Regions from separate parts of the Afipia carboxydohydrogena genome, predicted to be linked through region 2. Evidence: riboswitches for the same ligand, from Rfam matches in the RefSeq annotation. Region 2 holds a riboswitch; each other region holds the start of a gene.
What was found. A riboswitch is a leader RNA that binds a small molecule or an ion and turns the genes downstream of it on or off. The one in region 2 is predicted to bind cobalamin.
Positions count from the first base shown of each region.

Region 1: another riboswitch for cobalamin. It lies ahead of AFIC_RS06475 (TonB-dependent receptor plug domain-containing protein); the one in region 2 lies ahead of AFIC_RS01205 (ribonucleoside triphosphate reductase).
Region 3: another riboswitch for cobalamin. It lies ahead of AFIC_RS11155 (ribonucleoside-diphosphate reductase subunit alpha); the one in region 2 lies ahead of AFIC_RS01205 (ribonucleoside triphosphate reductase).

Region 1 is NZ_CP113162.1:1,321,274-1,329,285, reverse strand. It holds gene AFIC_RS06510 (hypothetical protein) at 1-78, opposite strand, end outside; gene AFIC_RS06505 (GGDEF domain-containing protein) at 463-1,692, shown strand; gene AFIC_RS06500 (lysozyme inhibitor LprI family protein) at 1,734-2,087, shown strand; tRNA gene AFIC_RS06495 (tRNA-Thr) at 2,189-2,263, shown strand; gene AFIC_RS06490 (hypothetical protein) at 2,429-2,629, shown strand; gene AFIC_RS06485 (TspO/MBR family protein) at 2,889-3,365, opposite strand; gene AFIC_RS06480 (hypothetical protein) at 3,373-3,777, opposite strand; cobalamin riboswitch at 3,894-4,133, shown strand; gene AFIC_RS06475 (TonB-dependent receptor plug domain-containing protein) at 4,360-6,387, shown strand; gene AFIC_RS06470 (His-rich protein BRANT) at 6,477-6,701, opposite strand; gene AFIC_RS06465 (NAD kinase) at 7,010-7,789, shown strand; gene AFIC_RS06460 (response regulator) at 7,891-8,012, shown strand, end outside.
Region 2 is NZ_CP113162.1:256,848-264,859, reverse strand. It holds gene AFIC_RS01220 (L,D-transpeptidase) at 1-228, shown strand, start outside; gene AFIC_RS01215 (PepSY-associated TM helix domain-containing protein) at 287-1,501, opposite strand; gene AFIC_RS01210 (TonB-dependent siderophore receptor) at 1,563-3,815, opposite strand; cobalamin riboswitch at 4,270-4,484, shown strand; partial or broken gene AFIC_RS01205 (ribonucleoside triphosphate reductase) at 4,584-6,827, shown strand; gene AFIC_RS01195 (anaerobic ribonucleoside-triphosphate reductase activating protein) at 6,784-7,431, shown strand; gene AFIC_RS01190 (thermonuclease family protein) at 7,428-7,994, opposite strand.
Region 3 is NZ_CP113162.1:2,310,024-2,318,035, forward strand. It holds gene AFIC_RS11145 (CBS domain-containing protein) at 97-828, opposite strand; gene AFIC_RS11150 (epoxyqueuosine reductase QueH) at 958-1,623, opposite strand; cobalamin riboswitch at 1,877-2,088, shown strand; gene AFIC_RS11155 (ribonucleoside-diphosphate reductase subunit alpha) at 2,193-5,093, shown strand; gene AFIC_RS11160 (ribonucleotide-diphosphate reductase subunit beta) at 5,114-6,238, shown strand; gene AFIC_RS11165 (hypothetical protein) at 6,235-6,477, shown strand; gene AFIC_RS11170 (LLM class flavin-dependent oxidoreductase) at 6,573-7,655, shown strand; gene AFIC_RS11175 (TonB-dependent receptor) at 7,705-8,012, opposite strand, start outside.

The DNA of each region.
Region 1 (8,012 bases), 1.1 Mb from region 2:
GGCGATCACGCCACCGCTATCCGCAAGCGCAAGCACCGTGCTGCCGACCAGAACCGCGAGCGAGACGACAATACGCATCAGAGCAACCTTCCGGATTCGCCTCGATCCTAGTTCAGCCGCCGCCGCCATAAGTTAAGAGGCGGACGCGATCGCGCGGTAAGGCTAACGCGCAAGACCCGGTTCGCGTTCAATTGCAGCAATCGGGGCCTAAAATAGGAATAAAAAGAGCGGTTAACGAAAGAAAAAATGCAGCGGGCGCGGGACTGCGCCAGCCGCTGCCCCGCCCGATGCTCCTGCGGCCAGCGGCGCAACGCGCGCCTCGCAATCGTGGCGGCGTTTAATCCGCACTTTCACGATTCCGGTAACAGGCTGTTCAGCATCGCTCTGAACGCTCGATTCAAGGATGGCGGGCTAAAGCTACAGACGAAAATCCGGGGAATGGGACAAAGGACCACGAGGGGAATGGAAGCAGGCACCGTCTTTACGACCGTATCTCTGATGATCATCGCCAATGCCTGCGTCCTGAGCGTGGTCTCCCGCGACCTGCCGCCTGCGTTGCAGCCAGCCGCAAGGTCATGGCAGATCGGCACCGTCCTGATCGCGGGTGGATGCGCCGTGTTCGCATTCGGCCATCCGTTGCCCCGGCCTGTGATGCTTGTCAGCGCCAACGCCCTGATGGCGCTCGGTCTCACCGCCTATTACGCGGCCGTTCAACAATTCTATGGGGAGCGCCCCAAAGCGTGGCAGCTTCTCCCGGCAATCGTCACCACCACCGGCGTTCTCTGGTTCTCTGTCGTCCATCCCAGTTTTCAGATCCGCGTGGTGATCGTTTCCATCGCATGGGCCTGGCTGATGGGCGCCAGCATATGGACTCTGCTGTTCAAGTCCGCCGACGACACTTCGCTCAGCCGGAGAATCCTGATCGGCCTCTTCGCAATGGGAGTGGCGTACGGCTTCGGACGATTCGTGATTTATCTTCTCATGGACATCGACCGCGACTTCGCGGTGGAGAGCGGCACCAACTGGCTGAACCTGCTGTCGCCGATCGTGATGACGTTGCTGCCGGTCGTCGGCACGACCGCTTTTCTGCTGATGTGCTCGGATTATCTGAGACGCAGGCTGGAGGTCGCCGCATCGACGGACTATCTCACCGCCCTGCCGAACCGCAGAATGCTGGCGCGCAGCGGCGCAAAACGCTTCCGGGAAGCCAGACTCAACCGTTCCGGTTTTGCCGTCGCCGTGATCGACATCGATCATTTCAAGGCCGTGAACGACACCTACGGCCACGACGTGGGAGATCAGGTTCTGGTCAAGGTCGCGGACATCCTGCGGGGGCACAGCCGGAAGAACGATATCGTCGCGCGCAGCGGCGGCGAGGAATTCACCGTCCTGCTCGATGCCGCACATCCTCTCACGGCTGTCGATGCCATCGAACGCATGCGTGTCGCGGTCGCTCGATCACGTTTCACCGCGGGCTCCATCGGAATTCCCGTCACCGTCTCGGCGGGCGTGGCGACCTGTCTGGACACCGACATTGCATACGAGGATACGTTCCGCCGCGCCGATCAGGCGCTGTATCGCGCCAAGGAATCCGGACGCAATCGCACCGAGACCGCGACCGTGCCTCTCATTGAAGAACAGGGCGCTTCCCTGGCCCCGGCCTTGCTTCCTGACACCAGCCAGAAAGTCTGATTTGATCCGGGGATGGCCCGTCGATACGGAAGGCGACACCCATGAACAAGATCCGCCCTCTCGCGCTGCTGATCGCCCTGACCTCGAGCGTTCCTGCCTTCGCCGCCGGCTACGCGCCGCTCGATTGCGCCAAGGCCGCGACGGCAAGCGAAAAGACGATCTGTTCCAGCTACCGCCTCGGTCAGGCCGAGGCGCGCATGGCAACACTGTATCAATGGGCGACGTCATTCGTGGCCATGGGCCAGCGCGGCGTCATTCAGGATGCCCAGAGCGCTTTCATCAAAAAGCGCGAAGCCTGCGGCGCCGATGCCAAATGTATTCAGGACAATACCGACGCGCGGATCAAAGAGCTGGAAGCGGTGATGGACAACGTGAAACGGCACGGTCCGTTTTAACTAAAACGTCGCACACCGAGCCCGCCCGGCAGCTTCGGGCCAAGAAATGCCTGCTGGACGGCTTGTCCCGTCCGCATGACGCTGGTAGCTGTTGCCCCATCGCCGGCGTAGCACAGCGGTAGTGCAGCGGTTTTGTAAACCGAAGGTCGGGAGTTCGATCCTCTCCGCCGGCACCACAATCTCCCTGTCATTTTTTAAAGAGCCCAGCCGGACGTTTTGCACAAACGGTCCACAGACCCGCTGTGAATAGCGGGCAAAAGTCACGGATGTGCCGAACCGCCTCATGGCTGTCCGACTTGGGAGTTATCAACAGCTCAACGTGGTGAGATGGGGGTGACCCGATGGCGTCTTCAGAATTTTCGGCCGACCGCTACGATCTGCTGATCGACGAAACCATTGCGAGTTGCGACGGCAATCTGCGCAGCGCCGTGCGTGCGCTCCTGATCGCCAATGAGCACCTCGAAACCGAAAACTCCCAGTTGAAGTATTACGTCGATATCTCAACCCGCATCGAAGCCGCGAATCAAGGCTACCTCAACTGAGGCACCCCGCTCCCGCGTCTGCCTTACATATATGACCACAGGCAGAGCGTGTTCGCGACGACCGCAAAGGTCAGGACGAGTGTAAGGGCACGATCCATCATGGCTGTTCGCTCGGCAGTCTCGGGGCGAGAATCGCCCTTATCGATGCCGGATTTGAAGGAGATTCGGGGATAGAGTCCCGCGCTTTGTTTTTGCGCGGATATCTTGCGAAAAAACCGGTTCCGAGTCCGTCTGCCGATTCTCGGAACGGACCACCCTCTCAATTCATCCAGACAATGCCGCCATTGAGCGTCGCCGCGTAGGCGACCCATGCGAGATACGGCGCCAGCAGCCACGCCGCGATACGATCCACCCGCACGCTCATCACCATCGTCAAAGCGATCGCGGCCAGCAGCAATACGATGTCGATCAGCGCCGCGCGCGTCGCATGCGCCCCGAAGAACAGCGGCGACCATGCCGCGTTGAGGGCAAGCTGAACGAGAAACAGCGCGATCGCCCGGTTGCGCGCCGATGATGGCGCGGCCTTCTCCCACAGCCGCCACAGCGCCACCGCCATCAAGGTATAGAGAGCGGTCCAGACGATCGGGAAAAGCGACGGCGGCGGCGTCCATGACGGCTTCGCAAGATCACTATACCAGCCCGCGATCTGCGGCCGCGTCACGATGCCCTGCACGGCGGCAATGCCGAGACACAGCACCAGACAGGCCGCCAGCCGAGTGGTCGTCCGGAACTGCATCGCGAGCTCACCGTGTCAGTTTCTCCAACTCGGGAAACGGCGCATAGTTCGCCCCCGCGCAGATCTCGCCCGGCTTCTCGATCAGGCGATCGAGACGGCCGTCGATGTACAGCGCCGCGCGGTCGCGCATCGGCGTATAGTGGCCGCCGAAATCCTTCGCGCTGTAGCGCAGACAAGTGACGTAACGCTGCCGTCCGCCAACCTCGCGCTGGACGGGTTCCGCGATCGCCGCGCTGCGCACGTTGGTCGGGTCGTTCAGGTAGGTGTGCAGGAATGCGAGCAATTCGGGGCGATAATTCTTCGGAAACGGCTGATCGCTGACGCCGCGGTCCGCGGTATAAGTCACACCATCATAATCCGCGCTGCCGAACGCACAGCCGCCGAGCATGAGAGCGACAGCAAATAGCGGCATGGCAACGCGCATGACGCGGCCTGCCGCTGTCTCCCATTTGCAACGCAGATCGGGGAAGTCCATCGCGTGGGGATTCTCGGACAATGTGGCGTTGACACGACACCGGCGCCCCGCTTGATTGCGGGCACGGTACAGGTGCCGGCGCAAGCTGGCGTAATAGGGAATTCGGTGCCGTCGCGCTGCGGTGATGTTTCGCACACCTCGTCCTGCGCGGCAATTCCGAAGCTGCCCCCGCAACTGTCAGCGGTGAGCCGCTGTCCATCATGCCACTGAGCACACGGCACATGCCGGCTTGGGAAGGCGGACAGCAGCATTGATCCGTGAGCCAGGAGACCTGCCTGTCCCGGTCATCCATCCATTGCGCGGGGTGCGCGAGGAGCGGCTTCCGCAGCGGTGACACGACAACAACCGTTGCGGAGAAACGCCTGCGGCCTTCTCCAGTCCCGATGCAAGGCCCTCGCTTTCGCATCATGAGTCTGGAAGCCCGATCGTTCTCCGCCCGCAAGATTTCGGTGGGGACCGAACGTGACATCGCATCAAATATTTTCGCGCAAGCGCATCTCGCCTGCCCTGCTCGCGGCATTGCTGGCGAGCGCGGCTTTCATTTCACCGGCCGAAGCGCAACAGACACAGCAGGCGGAACCGCCACTCCCCGCGATTCAGGTGAGCCCTGCCCCGAAGAAGCCGAACCAGCGGCTGCCGAAGCGCAACAAACGCGTCGATGCGAAGCCGCGCGTGCATCAAGCGCCTGCCATCGTTGCAGTGCCGGTGCCAAATCCTGCCGAGCCTTTGGTCACGTCGCCGACCACGATCCCGACGCCAGTCAGTCAGGTGGGAAGCTCGGTCACTGTGATCACCGGACAGGAAATTCAGGAAACCCAGCGGCGAACGGTGCCAGACCTGCTCCAGACCGTTCCCGGCCTGAATGTGGTCCAGACCGGTGGCCCCGGCGGGCAGACATCAGTCTTCATGCGCGGCGCCAACGCCAATGGCACCAAGGTTTTTATTGACGGGATAGATGTCAGCGACCCTTCGAATCCGAACCGAGCGTTTGATTTCGGCTCGTTGACCGCGTTCGACATCGACCGGCTCGAAGTTCTGCGCGGCCCGCAAAGCGGTCTGTATGGAGCCGACGCCATGGGCGGCGTGATTTCGATCACCACCAAGGCCGGCAAAGGTCCGCCGCAATGGTCCACCCTGCTCGAAGGCGGATCGTTCGGCACGTTCAACCAGTCTACGTCGGTCAGCGGCTCGACCAAAGATACCAGCTATGCCTTCAGCGGATCGCATGTCCGCGTGGAGTCGACGCCGGTCACGCCGCTTTCCACCTTGCCCCCGGGACAGAAGCGCAACAACGACTTCTATGACAACCTGACCTTCCACGGCAAAGTCATCCATGACTTCTCCGAGATGTTCTCTCTCACAGCCGTCGCCCGTTATACCGATGCGCAGACCCGGTTCACCGAGAGCGATCTCTACCCTGCTCCCAACCCGATTCAGTCGCGCGGCAAGAGCCAACAATTCAGCGGACTGCTCGACGGCGTGTTCCGGCTGCTCGATGGCCGCTTCAACAACCATTTCGGCGTCACCTATACCGATACCGACCGGAGTTCTTCCGATCCGTTTGCAGCCATTGCTTTCGGAGCGAACCCGCTCAGTACGTTCCACGGCGACCGCACGAAAGTGTACTGGAAGTCCGATTTCGCTCTGGCTCCGGGACAAACGCTCGTTGCCGGTGTCGAGAATGAAACCGAAAAGGGTTATTTGAATTACGCCACCTACGGCTATCCCGCCGTGAACGGCACGATTCAAAACCTCGGCAGCTACGCGGAGTTGCAGTCCAATTTCCTCGACCGCTTCTTTCTGGTGTCGAACGTGCGCCACGATCAGAACGATCATTTCGGCGGCCACGATACTTTCCGCATCGCGCCCGCGATCGTATTTCCCGAGACCGGAACCAAGCTGAAGGCCAGTTACGGCACAGGCTTTCATGCCCCCTCCATCGACCAGATCTATGGTCCCTTCACGCTTCCGAACGTGAATCTGAAACCTGAGGAGAGCAAGGGATACGATTTCGGATTTGAGCAGGCGCTTTTCAACAAGCGAGTCCAGTTCGGAGCGACCTGGTATCACAACAGCTTCAATAATCTCATCATTGGCGTGCCCGTGACTCCGGGAAATCCCTACGTCACGGTGAATGAGAACGTCGCGTTAGCAACGACTCACGGGCTTGAAGCCTTCGCGTCGGTCGCAGTGACCGAGCGCCTGACCCTGCGCGGCGACTATACTCACACGATCGCAACGGATGACATCAAGCACACCGCGCTGGAGCGGCGTCCGGAACATAAGTGGAGCGCCCAGGCACGCTGGGCCGCGACGGACGCCCTGACCCTCACGGCCACCGCGCTTTGGATCAGTTCGTGGATCGATGTCGGCCAGCGCGCGCCCGGCTATCAGCTCCTCAACCTCGCGGCGAACTACAAAGTCGATCAGAACTGGTCGGTGTTCGGCCGCATCGATAACGTGCTCGATCGTCATTATCAAAACCCGCTCGGCTTCGATAAGACCGGCATTGGCGTCTATGGCGGCGTACGTTTCGTGACGAACTAAAAAACAAAGCCGGTCCGTGGACGGGGAAATCCACGAACCGGCTTCAATTCAGCGAACGCAGCCGGGGCAAGCCGCGCCGCTGTCGTCAATCAGCGATGATGACGATGCTTCACGACCACGCGCTTGGTGTGGTGATGCGGACGCACATGATGGCGATGATGCTTCTTCACCATGTGCGCGTTGGCATTGGCCACCGAAGGCTTGAGAACCTGCGAATGGGTGATCGTTTTTTGCGTCTTGATGACGGTCGCGGCCATCGCCGGCGCAACCATCACCGAAGCGGCAACAATGGCGGCTGAAATGATCTTCAACATGGCAAACTCCTGTTTCGGGATCAGAGCGCTGTGGACCGAATGGCCGAAGCGGTGATCGTGGCCCGATGATGGGCCGCGCGCACTGAACCCGAACTGAAGCCGCCAAACGGTTTCTGTTCATCTGCATGACATCTTGTTAATGTCGATTTCGTCCCGCCCGCGCCTGCCGGCGTGCGGTCTTGCGGCGTTAACGCTATTAAAGGGTCGCACGCGAAGCCTCCTGCCCCCAGTACCGCAGAGGCCAAAGACCGGATACAGTTGAGGAATTCACATTCCGATCCGGCTGCCCCACGGGTTCACCAGCCTTCATGACCGTCGAGAGCAAATATCAGCGCATTGCCTTTGTCGCGAGCCCCGTGCTGGAAGCCCAGCGCGCGCTGGCGCAATTGTCGTCGGACTATGGCAACCGCGAAGTGGACGACGCCGATGTCGTGGTGGCGCTCGGCGGCGACGGGCTGATGCTGCGCACCCTGCATGAGCGGATGCGCTCCGGCACGCCGATCTACGGCATGCATCGCGGCACGGTCGGCTTCCTGATGAACGAATACAGCCGCCATGGCCTGATCGAGCGCCTCAACGCCGCGCGCATGACCGTCATCAACCCCCTCCTGATGCGCGCAACCGACGCCGCAGGCGAGGTGCATGTGCATCACGCCATCAACGAAGTCGCCTTGTTCCGCCAGATCTATCAGGCGGCGCGGCTGCGCATCCTGATCGACGAACAGGTGCGGATGCCCGAACTGATTTCGGACGGTATCCTCGTCGCCACGCCTGCCGGATCGACCGCCTATAATTATTCGGCACAGGGGCCGATCATTCCGATCACGGCAAATCTTTTGGCGCTGACGCCGATCAATGCCTTCCGGCCACGGCGCTGGCGCGGCGCCCTGCTCCCGAGCTCCGCCCATATCACCATCGAGGTGCTGGAAGACGAACGGCGGCCGCTCGCCGCCGTCGCCGACCATAACGAAGTGCGCTACGTCACCCGCGTCGAGGTGCTGACCGACAAGAGCATCTCCATCCGCATGCTGTTCGACCCCGGCCACAGCCTCGAAGAACGCATTTTGAGCGAGCAGTTCGGCGTTTGACCGCCGCAAGATGCCTCGGACTGCGCATTTATGCTTAACCGGGCGTTAACGGCCGCCAGCCTAGACTTTTCCCGTATCGGCGTCCGTTTACGTGGCTGGGCATGTTCCACATCGACTTCAACAAGCTGCGGTTTCTCGTCTGTGACGACAACGCGCACATGCGGCGCATTTTGCGCACGCTGCTGCATTCGTTCGGCGCACGCGAAGTCTATGAAGCCGAGGA
Region 2 (8,012 bases):
GATCATCCGAACATTCCCGACGTGATCGAGGGCGGCTCGCCGCGCAACCCGATGGGCGTCGCGGCGATGACGCTCGCGGGCGGGCAATACGCCATCCACGGCACCAACGTGCCGAAGTCGGTCGGCGGCTACGTCTCCTATGGCTGCGTGCGGATGTACAACCCCGACATCACCGACCTGTTCGAGCGCGTCTCGGTCGGCACACCGGTCGTGGTCACGTCGCGCTGACCACGAACGGCGTCCTTAAAGGGCACAGCCCGCCGAAGGCGGGCGGCTGGCCACAAATCTAGAATTTCGAGTCGTTCGCCCAGTTTTCCCGGCGCCCGATCTGAATCGGATCGTCACGCACGACGCGGGAAAGCTGCTTGTGGCGGCGGCGCGAAAGATACAACAGCAAACCGGTGACAACAAAAAGCGGCATCATCAATGCCGCGAGCATGAAAAGCAGTTTTCCAGGCCAGCCGAGAATACTGCCGCGATGGATGTCCAGCACGCGCGCAAGGATTCGATCGCCGAATCCTTTCTCGGCGTAAAGTTCCGAAGAAACGATTTTTGCCGTGGCGGCATTGACCCTGAACTCGTCTCGCTCGCCGCTGCTGCCATCGTATGGCCAGGACCTGATGCGCACGATTTTACTAGACCCGGTCGGCAGGGTCATTTGAGCAATGGCAAATCCCTGGGTTTGCTTCTCAAGAAACGCCGCCCATACGCGATCCAGATCTGACGAAGAAATAACGAACTTGCCTCCTGACTTTTCAGGCGGCTCCGGGCTCCGCACCGCCTTGGCCGTGGTGCTGGAAGATGGATGGGACAGGAGCCAGACCGCTCCCTGTCTGTACCAGTCGAACGAATACCAAAGTCCCGTCAGCGCTATTACGAGGTAGATCAGGAGCACCCATGTGCCAAAGACGGCGTGGAGCGATCGGTGGAGACCGCGGCCGCGCAAGGCAAAGCCCGGCTTAAGCCAGGCCCCAATGCTGCGTGCCCGGCGAGGCCAGCGCAGAACAAGGCCCGAAAGCAACATCAGGATCAGGCCAATTGCGCCAATGCCGGTAATCGGCCTGCCATAACCCTTGGCATCACCCGGTATGAGCAGCCAACGGTGCAGCTTGCGCACCGTGATGAAAAAGCCTTCTCCAACGGGAGTCCCGATGACTCTTGCATCGTATGGATCGACATAGACCGAAGAAGGGCGGACCCGGCGCTCATCGGGAGCGAACCGAATGCGTACCGCCGAGGTCGTGTTGCCGGTTATCGTCAACGACGATATTTTATTGGCGCCGAAGGTCTGCTGCACCCGTGCGATCAATTCACCCGGCATCAATTTTGGCTCGGCGCGGGCTTCGACACGCGTCATCCCGGCATTCAAGGCCGCCTGAATTTCATCCTCGAAGCTCATCGTTGCGCCCGTCAAGGCGACCAGAGCCAGCAGCAGAGAAAGTGCCAGGCCGGCAATGGAATGAACTTCCAGCAGAACAGCTTTGGTTGAGGATTTTGACATGAAATCCCTATGGGACCGTGGCCGCCATGGTTGCAAAACGGCTATTTTTGCAAGCTGGCACCTAGAACTTTACGGTCGCGGAAAGCGAGAAGCGCCTTGCGTCTCCCATCGCCACGTTCAGGGAGTTGACGGCGGATGGGTAATAGACGGTGTTAAACATGTTCTTGATGTTGAACTGGTAGACGACAGGCGTGTGATCGTACTTCGTCTCGTAAGTGGCAAAAGCGTCCGCCACTGTGTACGCCGGAAGAACAAAGGTGTTGGCGTTATCTCCGGGGCGATCCCCCACGTAACGGGCGCCGCCGCCGATACGCAGCCGCCCCGGCAGCATCGTTCCGAAATCATAAACCAGAAAGAGCGAGGCCGTGTTCATGGCCACGTTCTGCAACCGGTTCCCGATGAAGACCGGATCCTGAGTCACGACTGCATCGGTGTAACCGTAACTTCCAATCATGCTCCAGTTGTCGGTCAGCCTGCCCGTGACATCGATTTCCGCTCCTCGGGACCGGACCTTGCCCGCGGTCCGGTATTCGTTGAGCCCCGTCGATGAATTGAATTGCGAAACCAGCACGTTCCTTTTGTCGATGTCGTACCAGGCTATCGTGCCTGACAGGCGCTTGTTGAAATCGAATTTCATGCCTGCTTCCCATTGAGTGCCCTCCTCGGGAGCGACGTTGGAATCGATAACAAAGCCGCCAGTGAGTGGCGCGATCGTCGATGTGGGTTGAAGCGATTGAGTATAGCTTGCATAGAGCGATACTTGATCGTTGAGCTTCAGGATCGCCCCGCCGAGCGGAAGAATTTTACTTCCGCTTAAATCGGTGTTGGTGACGAAGGGACGGCCCTTCCCCGCCAACTGGTCGTATTCCATCCAGCGCAAGCCTCCCACCAAATAGAACCAGTTGGTCAGATGCAGCGTGTCCTGGAGGAAGATCGACCGCGTGGATAATTTATCGGTTTGATCGCTGTCGGATGGAGACACGGTGGTGCCGGGCTGAATCAGGCCATAAACCGGATTGTAGAAATTGAAGTTGGGCGCTGCCTGCCGGATGAGGTCCGCTCTGTAGATCGTTCGGTCTTGCGCATCGAAGCCAAGCATCACCTCGTTAAGGATATCGCCCGTCCAGACGCGGCCGTTGAGGTAACTGGTCCCGTAATTGATATAGCTAAGCGCGCCATGCGTGCCGTCATTGCTGCGCTTTTCGATGCCGGTATTGACATCGACCGAAGTGGCGCGAAGCTGATTGGCGTCGTAGCTCTCGGCGTTATAGGTGTAGGCTGCCGTAATCTTCCAATCTTCATTGAATTTATGTTCGAGCGACGTTTGAACGAGATCGGAGCGGCCCCAGAACTTATTGAAGGGCTCGTCCAGCCGCCGCGTCGCGGGAATCGGCAGCGGTGAGCCGTTGACAAATGCAGTGCCCCGGTTGAACGGGTAGCTGAATTCACGATGCTCATAGTTCAATTTGATCGTGGTGTTCTCGCCGTACCATGCGAGCGACGGAGCCACCAGCATTTCGCGGTTACGGCCGAAATTGCGCCAGTAATCCTCGTCCATTCCATAGCCTATAAAACGATAGGCCAGCCCGTTGTCGCCAATCGGGCCCGTGATGTCGAAGATTCCGTTCGCGCCGTTCTTTCCGCCCCCGAACGTGGACCCCAGCAAGGTAACCGATCCATGCTGGTACAACTCAGGCTGTTTACTGATCGTATTGACGATGCCGCCTGGAGATTGAATGCCGTAAAGCAGCGATGCCGGTCCCTTCAGGACTTCCACGCTTTCGACACTCGGACCAAGGCTGCGGCCTTGCACCAGCGGCATCCCGTTACGCATGATCGATCCGTCGCGGTTATCGCCAAAGCCACGGCGGATAATGGCGTCTTGGGTGCCCGCGAGCGTATTCGTTTGGGTGATGCCGGATATGTTTCCGAGCGCATCATCAAGATAACGCGGCAGCTGATCCTTCAGAACTTGCTCCGGGACGACATTTACCGACTGAGCCGTATCGAGTGGCGCCGCGCCTGTGCGTAACGTCGTGGCGCTTGGCATCGCCCGATATCCCAGCTTTGCCTCGTTCAATTTCACTGCCGCCGCCGCTGCACGTTCGGAGGCCGTGGGTGGCACGGGGCTTGGGTTACGATTCTGCCGGCGAGCCGCTTGCACACGATTGGGCGACGGTCTTGGTTTGACTCTTTTGGAGTTCGGCTTTGGAGCGTCGATGGTCAAAGCCGGGAGTTCCTGGCGTTCCTGTGCGTAAGCGCCATGCGGAAGAATCGAGAAACTTGCAAAAAGAACCGCCGCGCTGGCGAGCAGGCATCTCTTGTTTCCATTCAACGAGAAGCAGGAGACATCTTTGAGTCGAAGATTGAAATTGCGCGTCACGGAAAACATTCCAGGTGGTGGAAGCAAGCTGCGCGGCAACAGATACAACGCTTGATGCGCTATAAAAATGGAATGCCTCTAAGGAAAACGCGGCGCGCGAAAAGGTCGAATTCAAGCGGCTTTCTTTTCGATCGGATTGAAGCTGGCGTTCGATCTTCCGTTTCCCGATGATCGTCCGAAGCGCCGTTGCTGCGGCAAGCCGCGTGCGGCAGCGACATCTTCCATGGCTGCGTGGATATACAATCCCGTCATCACCGGCCCGTTCGCGCGCGTCTCGGTCGGCACGCGGCCGTGGTCACATCGCGATAGAGAGCGCCCGGCGCTTTCGCGGGCAGGCCCGATGAAGCGGTTTGATTGCGATCAATGACAATTTTGCCGAGATAACACTAAATGCATGGGTCTCGGTTCTACTGAGTCGCAAGATTTAGTAGCTAAGAGGGAAGCCGGTGAACCCGCGACAGCGGCAAATCCGGCGCTGCCCCCGCAACTGTCAGCAGCGAGTCGATTCCAACCACGTCACTGATGCGATCATCGCTTCGGGAAGACTGGAATCGACGCCGACCTGCAAGCCAGGAGACCTGCCGCGACACCAGAACGTCCACGGGCGGGGAGTCCGGCGGTCGCGTGTTCGTCTGCGGTTTCTCTCCGCATTGTTCATGCGCGCCTTTCGGCATCCGCCTTCCGCATCAGGAGGTGCCGATGTCTCTCTCTGTTTCGCATGATCAAGCCGAAGCGCACCTACCCCCGCTCGCTTTGCCGTCTCTCGTCATCAGGCGCGACGGCGCGTCCTCGCCTTTCGACCTCAACCGGATTCGCTCCGCGATCGCGCGCGCCGGACAGGCGACGGGCGCATTGGGCGATGACGAGTCGGATCGTCTCACGCACGAGGCCGCGCGCACCATCGGCACACGCTTCGCAAACAGCACGCCGGGGATCGAGGACATCCAGGACATTGTCGAAGGTGTGCTGATCGCGGCGGGCCATGCCGCGACTGCGCGCGCTTACATCGTCTATCGCGAGAAGCGCGGACAGGCGCGGGCCGACCGCAAGACCATGGTCGATGTCGCGTCCTCCATCAACGAATATCTCGACCGCAGCGACTGGCGCGTCAACGCCAACGCCAATCAGGGCTATTCGCTCGGCGGGCTGATCCTCAATCTCTCAGGCAAGGTGGTCGCGAACTACTGGCTGTCGCATGTCTATCCGCCGGAGATCGGGGAGGCGCATCGCGAGGGCGATATTCATATCCACGATCTCGACATGCTGGCTGGCTATTGCGCCGGCTGGTCGCTGCGCACGCTGTTAACCGAAGGCCTCAACGGCGTGCCGGGGAAAGTGGAAGCAGGACCGCCGAAGCATCTGTCCAGCGCTGTCGGGCAGATCGTGAATTTTCTCGGAACCCTGCAAAACGAATGGGCGGGCGCGCAGGCGTTCAGTTCGTTCGACACCTACATGGCGCCGTTCATCCGCAAGGACCGGCTGGATTATGCCGAGGTGCTGCAATCGATTCAGGAGCTGATCTACAACCTCAACGTCCCCTCGCGCTGGGGCACGCAGACCCCTTTCACCAATCTCACCTTCGACTGGACCTGTCCCGAGGACCTGCGCGATCAGGTGCCGGTGATCGGCGGCGAGGAGATGGGCTTCACCTACGGCGATCTGCAATCCGAAATGGACATGATCAACCGCGCCTACATGGAGGTGATGACCAAAGGCGACGCCAAAGGCCGCGTCTTCACCTTCCCGATCCCGACCTACAACATCGCCGCCGATTTCCCGTGGGACAGCGAGAACGCCGGCCGCCTGTTCGAGATGACGGCGAAATACGGCCTGCCGTATTTCCAGAACTTCATCAATTCCGAACTCAAACCGAACATGATCCGCTCGATGTGCTGCCGTCTGCAACTCGATCTCACCGAGTTGTTGAAGCGCGGCAACGGCCTGTTCGGCAGCGCCGAGCAGACCGGCTCGATCGGCGTCGTCACGGTGAACTGCGCGCGGCTCGGCTACCTCTATCGCGGCGACGGGGAAGGTTTATTCCACCGCCTCGACGCGCTGCTGGAGATCGGCCGCAACAGCCTCGAGATCAAGCGCAAAGTTGTGCAGCGCTACATGGACGACGGGCTGTTTCCCTACAGCAAGCGCTATCTCGGCACGCTGCGCAATCACTTCGCCACGCTCGGCGTCAACGGCGTCAACGAGATGATCCGCAACTTCACCGCCGATTGCGAGAACATCACCACGCCATGGGGCCACGCCTTCGCGGTGCGCCTGCTCGACCATGTGCGCGCGCGCATCAGGGAATTTCAGGAGGCGACCGGCAACCTGTTCAATCTCGAAGCGACGCCCGCGGAAGGCACCACCTATCGCTTCGCAAAGGAAGACCGCAAACGCTATCCCGGCATCCTGCAAGCGGGCACGGACGAAAATCCCTACTACACCAATTCGAGCCAGCTTCCGGTCGGCTTCACCGACGATCCGTTTGAGGCGCTGGAGCGGCAGGACGAACTGCAATGCAAGTACACCGGCGGAACGGTGCTGCACCTTTATATGGGCTCTCGCCTGTCATCGGGGGCGGCGTGCAAGAAGCTGGTGCAGCGCGCGCTGACGCGTTTCCACCTGCCCTACATCACGGTGACGCCGACATTCTCGATCTGCCCGACCCACGGCTATCTCGAAGGCGAACACGCCTTCTGTCCGAAATGCGACGCCGAACGGCTCGCAACCAAGCGGCAGGCGGCCGCGCATTGAAAGGAGACAAGGATGAACCAGCACGTAACGATTGATGAAAGGATCGCGCTGCGCGACGACGAGCGCCAGCCCTGCGAGATCTGGACCCGCGTGATGGGCTATCACCGCCCGGTGTCCTCGTTCAATCTCGGCAAAAAAGGCGAGCACAATGAACGCCGGTTCTTCAGCGAAACGCGCGCCGCGCTCCGCTGAATTGCGTGTCGGCGGATTCGTCCGGCTGTCCACCTGCGACTGGCCGGGCGAACTCGTCGCGACGATTTTCAGCCAGGGCTGCCCGTGGGCGTGCAGTTATTGTCACAACCTGCATCTCATTCCACCGAACGCGGAAACGGATATCGCCTGGCAAGACGTGATGTCGTTCCTCGGCAGCCGCCGGGGCCTGCTCGATGGCGTGGTGTTTTCCGGCGGCGAGCCGACCTTGCAGGCAACATTGCCGGAGGCGATGCGCGCGGTGCGCGCGCTCGGCTTCCGCATCGGCCTGCACAGCGCGGGACCCTATCCCGAACGGCTGGCCAATGTGCTGCCGCTGATCGACTGGATCGGCTTCGACGTCAAGGCCGCGTTCGACGACTACGCGCGGATCACCGGCGTTCCCGGCAGCGGCGACAAGGCGCGGGAGAGTTTGCGTCACGTCCTCGCCAGCGGCGTGACTTGCGAAATTCGCACCACGGTCCACACGGCGCTCCTGAACCCTCAACAGCTTGCCGCACTTGCGTCGGATCTGGCCGCGGCCGGTGTCGTGCAGCACAAAATCCAGCCGTTCAGGCGTTTCTCGAATGATGACGTTGTGCGTTAGCCGCACCAGCCTGCCCGGCGGCCGCCATTGTAGGGACGGCCGTGCCCGGCGGCGATCAGCGCGGCTGACACATTCGGCGTCGCGCGCGTGGCCACGTCCGCGACCACGCGACCATTATACTTGTCGGGGCCGACATTGAAGATGGTGACGTCGCCTTCCTTGAGCATGGCGGCGAGCGCGTCGCGTGACGCCTGCGCCATGCGCGATTCATCGAGGCATCGCGCCTTCAGTTCCGGCGCATCGACGCCGCGCAGCCGCACGCGCGTGGTGATGTCGAGCCCCTGCCACAGATGGACCCGCGCCTCGAAGGTGTCGCCGTCGATCACGTACATGACCTGTGCGGATTGACGAACGCCCGCGTCGCCGCTGCGCGAGGCTTCCACCAGCCGGTCGCGTTCCACCCGCACCGGATCGGTCGCGGAGCTGCTGAACCTGCCATGCGGCAGCCACGCACCTGCGACCAGCCCCGCGCTGAACATCACCGCGAGCAGCGTCCCCGCCCACAGGCGGTCGCGGCGCTGCGCGGACCGGGTCGTCATGCGATTCGGCGCATCTAGGAACATATCCCTAGATACCGCCGC
Region 3 (8,012 bases), 1.2 Mb from region 2:
CAGCCAGCGGCCCGCCGCGACACGCCGGCCGGCGGTCACAACGGCCGTTACATTGGCTCTACCGGCAGCGCGAACGCCGGTCACGCGCCACGTTCATTATCCAGCGCGGTCTCGCGCGGCCTGATCTTCCGGTGACAATGCGTAGACGCCGGCCCAACTGCGAAGAAGAATCAGATGATCGCGCACCGCCGTGACGCCGGGCGTGGTTTCGGCGGCGACAATGACCGCCTGACGTGCCCGATCGTCGGTGATGATGCCATGCAGATGTGCGACACCGTCGCGCACCGCGACCTGCAAACCATCCGGCCGCCAATCCGCTTCCATCAACTTGACAATCAGCCGTGCCCGGACGTCTTCGTCGCTCGCCGCAGGGCCGGTGACATCACGCGCCACCGTCGAGATGGCCCGCAGCAGGTTGGCTCGCGCGACGATGCCGACCAGCTTCCCGTCCCGCATCACCGGAAGACGTTTGACGCGGTGGGCTTCCATTGTCGTCACGAGGTCCTGTAACGGAGTGCTTTCGCTCACCGTCCAGGGATCGCGCGTCATCACGTCCCTCACCTTGCGCCCATGCGCCTGAACGTAATCCGCCGCTGCGCGGCCGCTGCCGAGAAGGAATTGCAGCCAGCTCGGACGCTTGCCATGCCCGGTGCCAATCTCGGCGCGGCGCAGGAAATCGCCTTCGGTGACGATGCCTATCAGCTTGCCATTTTCAATGACAGGCAGGCCGCTGATGTGATGATCAAGCATGGTCTCGGCGGCGGCAGCCACTGTCGTTTCAGGCGAAACGGTGATGACGTTCTGTGTCATGATCTGGCCAGTCAGCATGGGATGCTCCTTATGGTCGATCCCGTATGCCTACCAGACACTGCGCGCCGCTCTTTGAGCCGCCTCAAATGTGCGCCTTGTGTCGCACCCGGAGCGCTTCAAGAAAATATATCGTATTAAAACAATAACCTAATCCTTCTCCGCCGGCGCACGTCCGTAATACTGCACGCCCAGCTCGATCGGTTCCCGCCCGCAGGCCCGGCGGTGGGCATTGGTATCGCGCAGCGAATAGACGCAGCCGCAATATTCCTGCTGGTAGAATTCCTCGCGCTTGCTGATCTCGATCATGCGCGCCGAGCCGCCGCCCTTGCGCCAGTTGTAATCCCAATACTCGATGCCGTCGTACTTGGCGGCCGCGCGCTTTCCGCAATCGTTGATCTGCGCCATGTTCTTCCAGCGCGAGATGCCGAGCGAACTGGTGATGACCGGAAAACCGTGTTCGTGGGCATACAGCGCGGTGCGCTCGAACCGCATGTCGAAGCACATGGTGCAACGCGCACCACGCTCCGGCTCCCACTCCATACCCTTGGCGCGCGCAAACCAGTTATCCTTGTCATAATCGGCATCGATGAAACCGACGCCATGCTTCTCGGCGAAGCGTACGTTCTCATCCTTGCGCAACAGATATTCACGCTCGGGATGAATGTTCGGGTTGTAGAAAAAGATCGTGTAATCGACGCCGGAGGCGAGCATCGCCTCCATGATCTCGCCCGAGCACGGCGCGCAGCACGAATGCAGGAGAACCTTCTTCTGCCCACCCGGCGGATTGAGAATCGGTCGAACGAAATCGGTCATTGCGTGGCTCGCCTGTCGAAGGCTCTGTCTGTGAAGCCTCTATCTAATGAGAGCCTCCGTATCCGTAAAGCGCGCCCGATTCGGACGATCCGGATGGAACCAGGCACCCTCACCGAATGTCCTTGGCCACAGCCCCAGAATCGCAGCACTCTCATCGGCGCTGAAAGGCTTGAGGTTTTCACCCGGCCGCAGTCTGGCTCCGGGGATAGCGGGGACCATTTTAATCCTTTCTTGACTCTTTCAGCTAAAGATCACCACATATAGGTGTCACGGTTCCACTAGGTCTCAAAATCTAGTGGCTAAGAGGGAAGCCGGTGAACCGCGTTCCGATGCGGAAATCCGGCGCTGCCCCCGCAACTGTCAGCAGCGAGCTGCTTCGCCATTACGTCACTGGCCTTGGCCGGGAAGACAAAGAAGCCGCACCGACCTGCAAGCCAGGAGACCTGCCGCGACACCGAAACAAACGTCCACGGACGGGGTGTCCGAAGGCCGCCAGCAATCGGCATCTCGCCGAGCGCTCAAGCGCCTCGACTCCCCGCCTTCTGAAATCCGCATCACGGGGCCTGTCGATGTCGCTGAACCTGCAAACCGCCAAAACTGAAAAAGCACCGCTCATCCAGCTGAGTCTCGATTCACTGGCGCCCTCGCCGAGCGAACCGGCGATGCAGATCATCCGGCGCAACGGCACCGTCTCGCGCTTCGACCCGTCGAAGATTTCCATCGCGATGACCAAGGCGTTCCTCGCGGTCGAGGGGCACACGGCGGCCGCATCGCGACGCGTGCATGAGGCGGTCGAGCAACTCACCCGCGAGGTCGTCGCCACTCTCACCCGCCGTCTCGGCGAAGGCCGCACCTTCCACATCGAGGATGTGCAGGATCAGGTCGAACTCGCATTGATGCGCAGCGAGCACCACAAGGTGGCGCGCGCCTACGTGCTCTACCGCGAGGAACGCGCCCGCGAACGCGCGGCCGAGAAGACCGCCGCGCCCGCTTCGAGCGAACCTGCTCTGCATATGACGCTGGCGAACGGCACCCGCGTGCCACTCGACCTCAAGCGGTTCGAACTCATCATCCGCGAAGCCTGCGAAGGTCTGGACGCCGTCGATCCCGCGCCGGTGCTGACGGAAGCCCGCCGCAACCTTTATGACGGCATCAGCCAGGACGAACTCGCGCTCGCCTCGATCATGGCCGCGCGCACGCTGGTCGAACAGGAGCCGAACTACGCCTATGTCAGCGCGCGGCTGCTGCTCGACAAGCTGCGCAGCGAGGTTCTGAGCTTCGTGCACGGCACGCCCACCAGCGCCGCGCAATCCGACATGGCGACGCGCTATGCCGAATATTTCCCGGCCTACGTCAAGACCGGCATCGAATCCGAACTGCTCGATCCTGAATTGGGCCGCTTCGATCTCACCCGGCTTGCTCGCGCGCTGAAGCCGGAACGCGACATGCTGTTCCAGTTCCTCGGCTTGCAGACGCTCTATGACCGCTATTTCCTGCATGTTCACGGCGCGCGCATCGAACTGCCGCAAGCGTTCTTCATGCGCGTGGCGATGGGCCTCGCCGTGCGCGAGATCGACCGCGAGGCGCGCGCGATCGAATTCTACAATCTGCTGTCGTCATTCGACTTCATGGCCTCGACGCCGACACTGTTCAATTCCGGCACGCTGCGCCCGCAGCTCTCCTCGTGCTTCCTCACCACCGTCGCCGACGACCTCGATGGCATCTTCAAGGCGGTGAAGGACAACGCGCTCTTGGCGAAATATTCCGGCGGGCTCGGCAACGACTGGACCCCGGTGCGCGGCTTGGGGGCACACATCAAGGGCACCAACGGCGAAAGCCAGGGCGTGGTACCGTTCCTGAAAGTCGCCAACGATACCGCCATCGCCGTCAATCAGGGCGGCAAGCGCAAGGGCGCGGTGTGCGCCTATCTCGAGACCTGGCACATCGACATCGAGGAATTCCTCGACCTGCGCAAGAACACCGGCGACGACCGCCGCCGCACCCACGACATGAACACCGCCAACTGGGTGCCCGACCTGTTCATGCAGCGCGTCGAGGCCGACGGCGAATGGACGCTGTTCTCGCCCGACGAAACGCCGGACCTGCACGATCTCTACGGCCCGGCCTTTAAAGCCGCCTATGAAGCCTATGAAGCGAAAGCCGCGCGCGGCGAGATGCGCGTGTTTAAGCAGGTGCGCGCCACCGATCTGTGGCGGCGGATGCTGACCATGCTGTTCGAGACCGGACATCCGTGGATCACGTTCAAGGACCCCTGCAACCTGCGCTCGCCGCAGCAGCATGCCGGCGTGGTGCATTCCTCGAACCTGTGCACCGAGATCACGCTCAATACCTCGGCGGACGAAGTCGCGGTGTGCAATCTCGGCTCGATCAACCTGCTGAACCACGCAACGCCCAAGGGGCTCGATCAGGACAAGTTGAAGCGCACGATCACGACCGCTGTGCGGATGCTCGATAACGTCATCGACATCAATTTCTACACCATTCCGGAGGCGCGGCGTTCCAATCTGAAGCACCGCCCGGTCGGTCTCGGCCTGATGGGCTTTCAGGATGCGCTGCATGTGCAACGAATTCCGATTGTCTCGGAAGCCGCCGTCGCCTTTGCCGACGAGAGCATGGAGATCATCAGCTATCATGCGATCTCGGCTTCGGTCGATCTCGCCTGCGAGCGTGGCCGCTATCCCTCTTTCGACGGCTCGCTGTGGTCGCAAGGCATTCTGCCGATCGACTCCATCGCCATTCTCTCAAAGGCGCGCGACGGCGCACCGCTCAACGACTCCACGACGCTGGACTGGGGAAGTCTGCGCGAGCGTGTCCGCAAGGACGGCATGCGCAACTCCAATGTAATGGCGATCGCGCCGACCGCCACGATCTCCAACATCTGCGGCGTCACACAGTCGATCGAGCCCGCCTACCAGAACCTTTACGTCAAATCGAATATGTCTGGCGACTTCACCGTCGTGAACGAATTCCTGGTCCGCGACCTGAAGTCGCGCGGACTGTGGGATGAGGTGATGGTGTCCGACCTGAAATATTTCGATGGCAGCGTCGGCCAGATCGATCGCGTGCCGGACGATCTCAAGGCACTTTACGCGACCGTGTTCGAGATCGACACCACCTGGCTCGTCCAGGCCGCCGCGCGGCGGCAAAAATGGATCGACCAGGCGCAGTCGCTCAACCTCTACATTGCCAATCCGTCGGGCAAGAAGCTCGATCAACTCTATCGCCTTGCGTGGCAGCTTGGTCTCAAGACCACCTACTACCTGCGTTCGCGTAGCGCCACGCATGTCGAGAAATCGACGCTGAAGGGCACAGACGGCAAGCTCAACGCAGTCTCCGCATCGGGAATGCTGGCCCATGCGCCCATTGTCGTTCCGAACGGCACCGCGCCCGATCTCGATGGCGTCAAGGCCTGCTCGATCGACAATCCCGACTGCGAAGCCTGCCAATAAGAACAAGAAAGGAAACCACCATGCTCGACTGGTCCGATTCAAACACATCCAAGCCATCACCCGCCGTCGTGTTCAACACCGAACAACCAACGGAGCAGACCGGCCTCGGCGAGATCGACCGCGCCGGCGGCCGCGTCTCGGTTGACGAGAAGCGGATGATCAATTGCCGCGCCGACGTCAATCAATTGCTGCCGCTCAAATACAAGTGGGCTTGGGAGAAGTATCTCTCAGGCTGCAACAATCACTGGATGCCGACCGAAGTCTCGATGCAGGCGGACATCGCGTTGTGGAAGTCGCGTGACGGACTGACCGACGACGAGCGCCGCGCCATCAAGCGCAATCTCGGATTCTTCGCGGCCTCCGAGAGCCTTGTCGCCAACAACATCGTGCTGGCGATCTACCGCCATCTCACCAATCCCGAATGCCGGCAATATCTGTTGCGTCAGGCGTTCGAGGAAGCCGTGCACACCCACACCTTCCAGTACATCGTGGAAAGCCTCGGCCTCGATGAGGGTGAGCTGTTCAACATGTACCGCGAGGTGCCATCGATCACCGACAAGGCGGCGTGGGCGCTCAAGCATACCCAGAACCTCGACAACCCCGATTTCAAAACGGGTACGGTGGAAGCCGATCAATCGTTCCTGCGCGATCTCGTCGCCTTCTATGTCGTGTTCGAGGGCATGTGGTTCTACACGGGCTTCGCGCAGATCCTCTCGCTCGGCCGCCGCAACAAGATGGTCGGCATCGCCGAGCAGTATCAGTACATCCTGCGCGACGAGTCGATTCATCTGAATTTCGGCATCGACGTGATCAACCAGATCAAGCTGGAAAACCCGCACCTCTGGACCAAGGCGTTTCAGGAAGAAGTGCGCGGCATGATCCGCGAGGCCGCCGAACTCGAGGCCGCCTATGGACGCGATACGATGCCGCGCGGCTTCCTCGGGCTGAACGCGGCGCTGTGCGAACAGTACATGCACTTCATCGCCAACCGCCGTTGCGCGCAGATCGGCCTCACGCCCGTGTTCCCGGAAACGGAGAACCCGTTCCCGTGGATGTCGGAAGCGATGGACCTGAAGAAGGAGAAGAACTTCTTCGAGACCCGCGTGATCGAATATCAGAACGGCGGTGCGCTAAGCTGGGAGTGAAGTCCCGCGCCGATGTGAGTTTTGATCCCGGAAAAGAAAAAGCTGCCGTCATGGCAGCTTTTTTTATGATGCTGGCTGGGGCGGGAGGACTGATCGAACCGTTCTCCGGTGTGAGAGCTTGCGAAAAATTTAAAGCTCATGGCTTTGCGGCATTATCGTGCAGATTCGCGCAGGCCATCTCCGGTCCCTGCCGGAAGATAAAATATGACCCCAACCAAGAGGGCCGCCGCCAAAACTAATCCCGCGGGGTCACTGGCAAAATTTGCCGCAAAATTTCCATCTGTACCTCTTCACCGTATATGAATAGATACACTGAAGCTTTAGGAAGTTCCCGATGACCGATGGCCTGGATGCACCGTCCATAACCTCCCACAGCACTCAGAGGCTGATAGCTACGCCCCGAAGTTCCCGCAGCTTCAAGATCGGCCTGTCAGGCTGTGGCGGTGGGCTGGAATCTATTTCCTCTTCCCAAATTCTCGACCTTGCCCAGAAGGTCGAGGCACTGGGGTTCACCGGGATATGGCTAAACGAGGAGCATTTCCAGGGGAGCATCGTCGAAGTCGAGGGACGACGATGTCATTCCCCACTGATTCTGGCCTCAGCTATCCTCGCGCGGACAAAACGTCTTCGGGTCGGTTTTTCGGTACTTCTGGCAGCGCTGCATAATCCCGTTCGCCTCGCCGAGGAAATCGCTACACTCGATGTCCTGTCGGATGGCCGAGTTGATCTTGGCATCTCCCGCGGCAACAACCCTCGTTATCTCAACGCCTACGGTGTCAGTCCCGAAGGCACTTCCGATTATTTCAAGGAAATGCTGACATTCCTGCCTCGCGCCTGGGCGGCCGGTAATCTTCCATTCGGCAACGAAAGCTACTCCATCGAACCCAAGCCGGTCCAGAAACCGCACCCGCCGATTTATATCGGCACCAACACCAACGAGACCGCTGCCTGGTCAACGCAAGCTGGCCACAGGATCATCTGTCACGGCATCATCAGCATGCCGAACCAGCGCCGTCTGATGCAGGCTTACGTCGATGCGGGTGGCGATCCCGCTCACGTACCCTTTGGCCGCTTTGTCTATGTCAGTGAAACCGATGCCTCGGCACGCAAGGAATTGTGGCCGACTATCGAGAAGCTGACGACGCGGCTGAAGGGCTTCGGTCTATTCAAGCGCGAAGGCGTGATCGACGAAGCGCGCCTCGAACCCGAAAATTTCTACCGCGACATGGTCATCGTGGGCTCGCCGGAAACCTGCGCGGAGAAATTCATGGCGCTGCACAACGAACTTGGCGTGACCTATCTTAACGCGCTGTCGGCCTTCTTCGGCTTTCTTCCACTGCCCCTGCTCGAGCGCTCGCTCGATCTGATGGGGAATGTACTGCGGCCGCGCCTCGAAAAAGCACTGGCAACAGCCTAAATCTGAAGAAGCTGAACCGGCGCACCGCAAGGAACGCCGGTTCTTTTAATCAGAACTTCATCGTCAGAGAGCCCACTACCGTGCGCGGGGCGCCGGCATAATAGTTGGCGCCGGCGCTGAGGTCCGTATCGTTCGGCGTGATCTGCGAAATATAGCGGCGATTGAAGACATTGAGCACCGAGATGCTCGCCTTGAACGAATCGATGCCGACGTGCCGGCCAATATCGTAGGACGCGGTGAAGTCCGCCACCGTATATCCCGGCACTCGCTCGGTATCCGCCGCATTGCCAAAGCGTGGACCAATATAGCGGACAACAGGCGTAACCGAGAGGCCAGCCCATTGATACATGGCGCCGC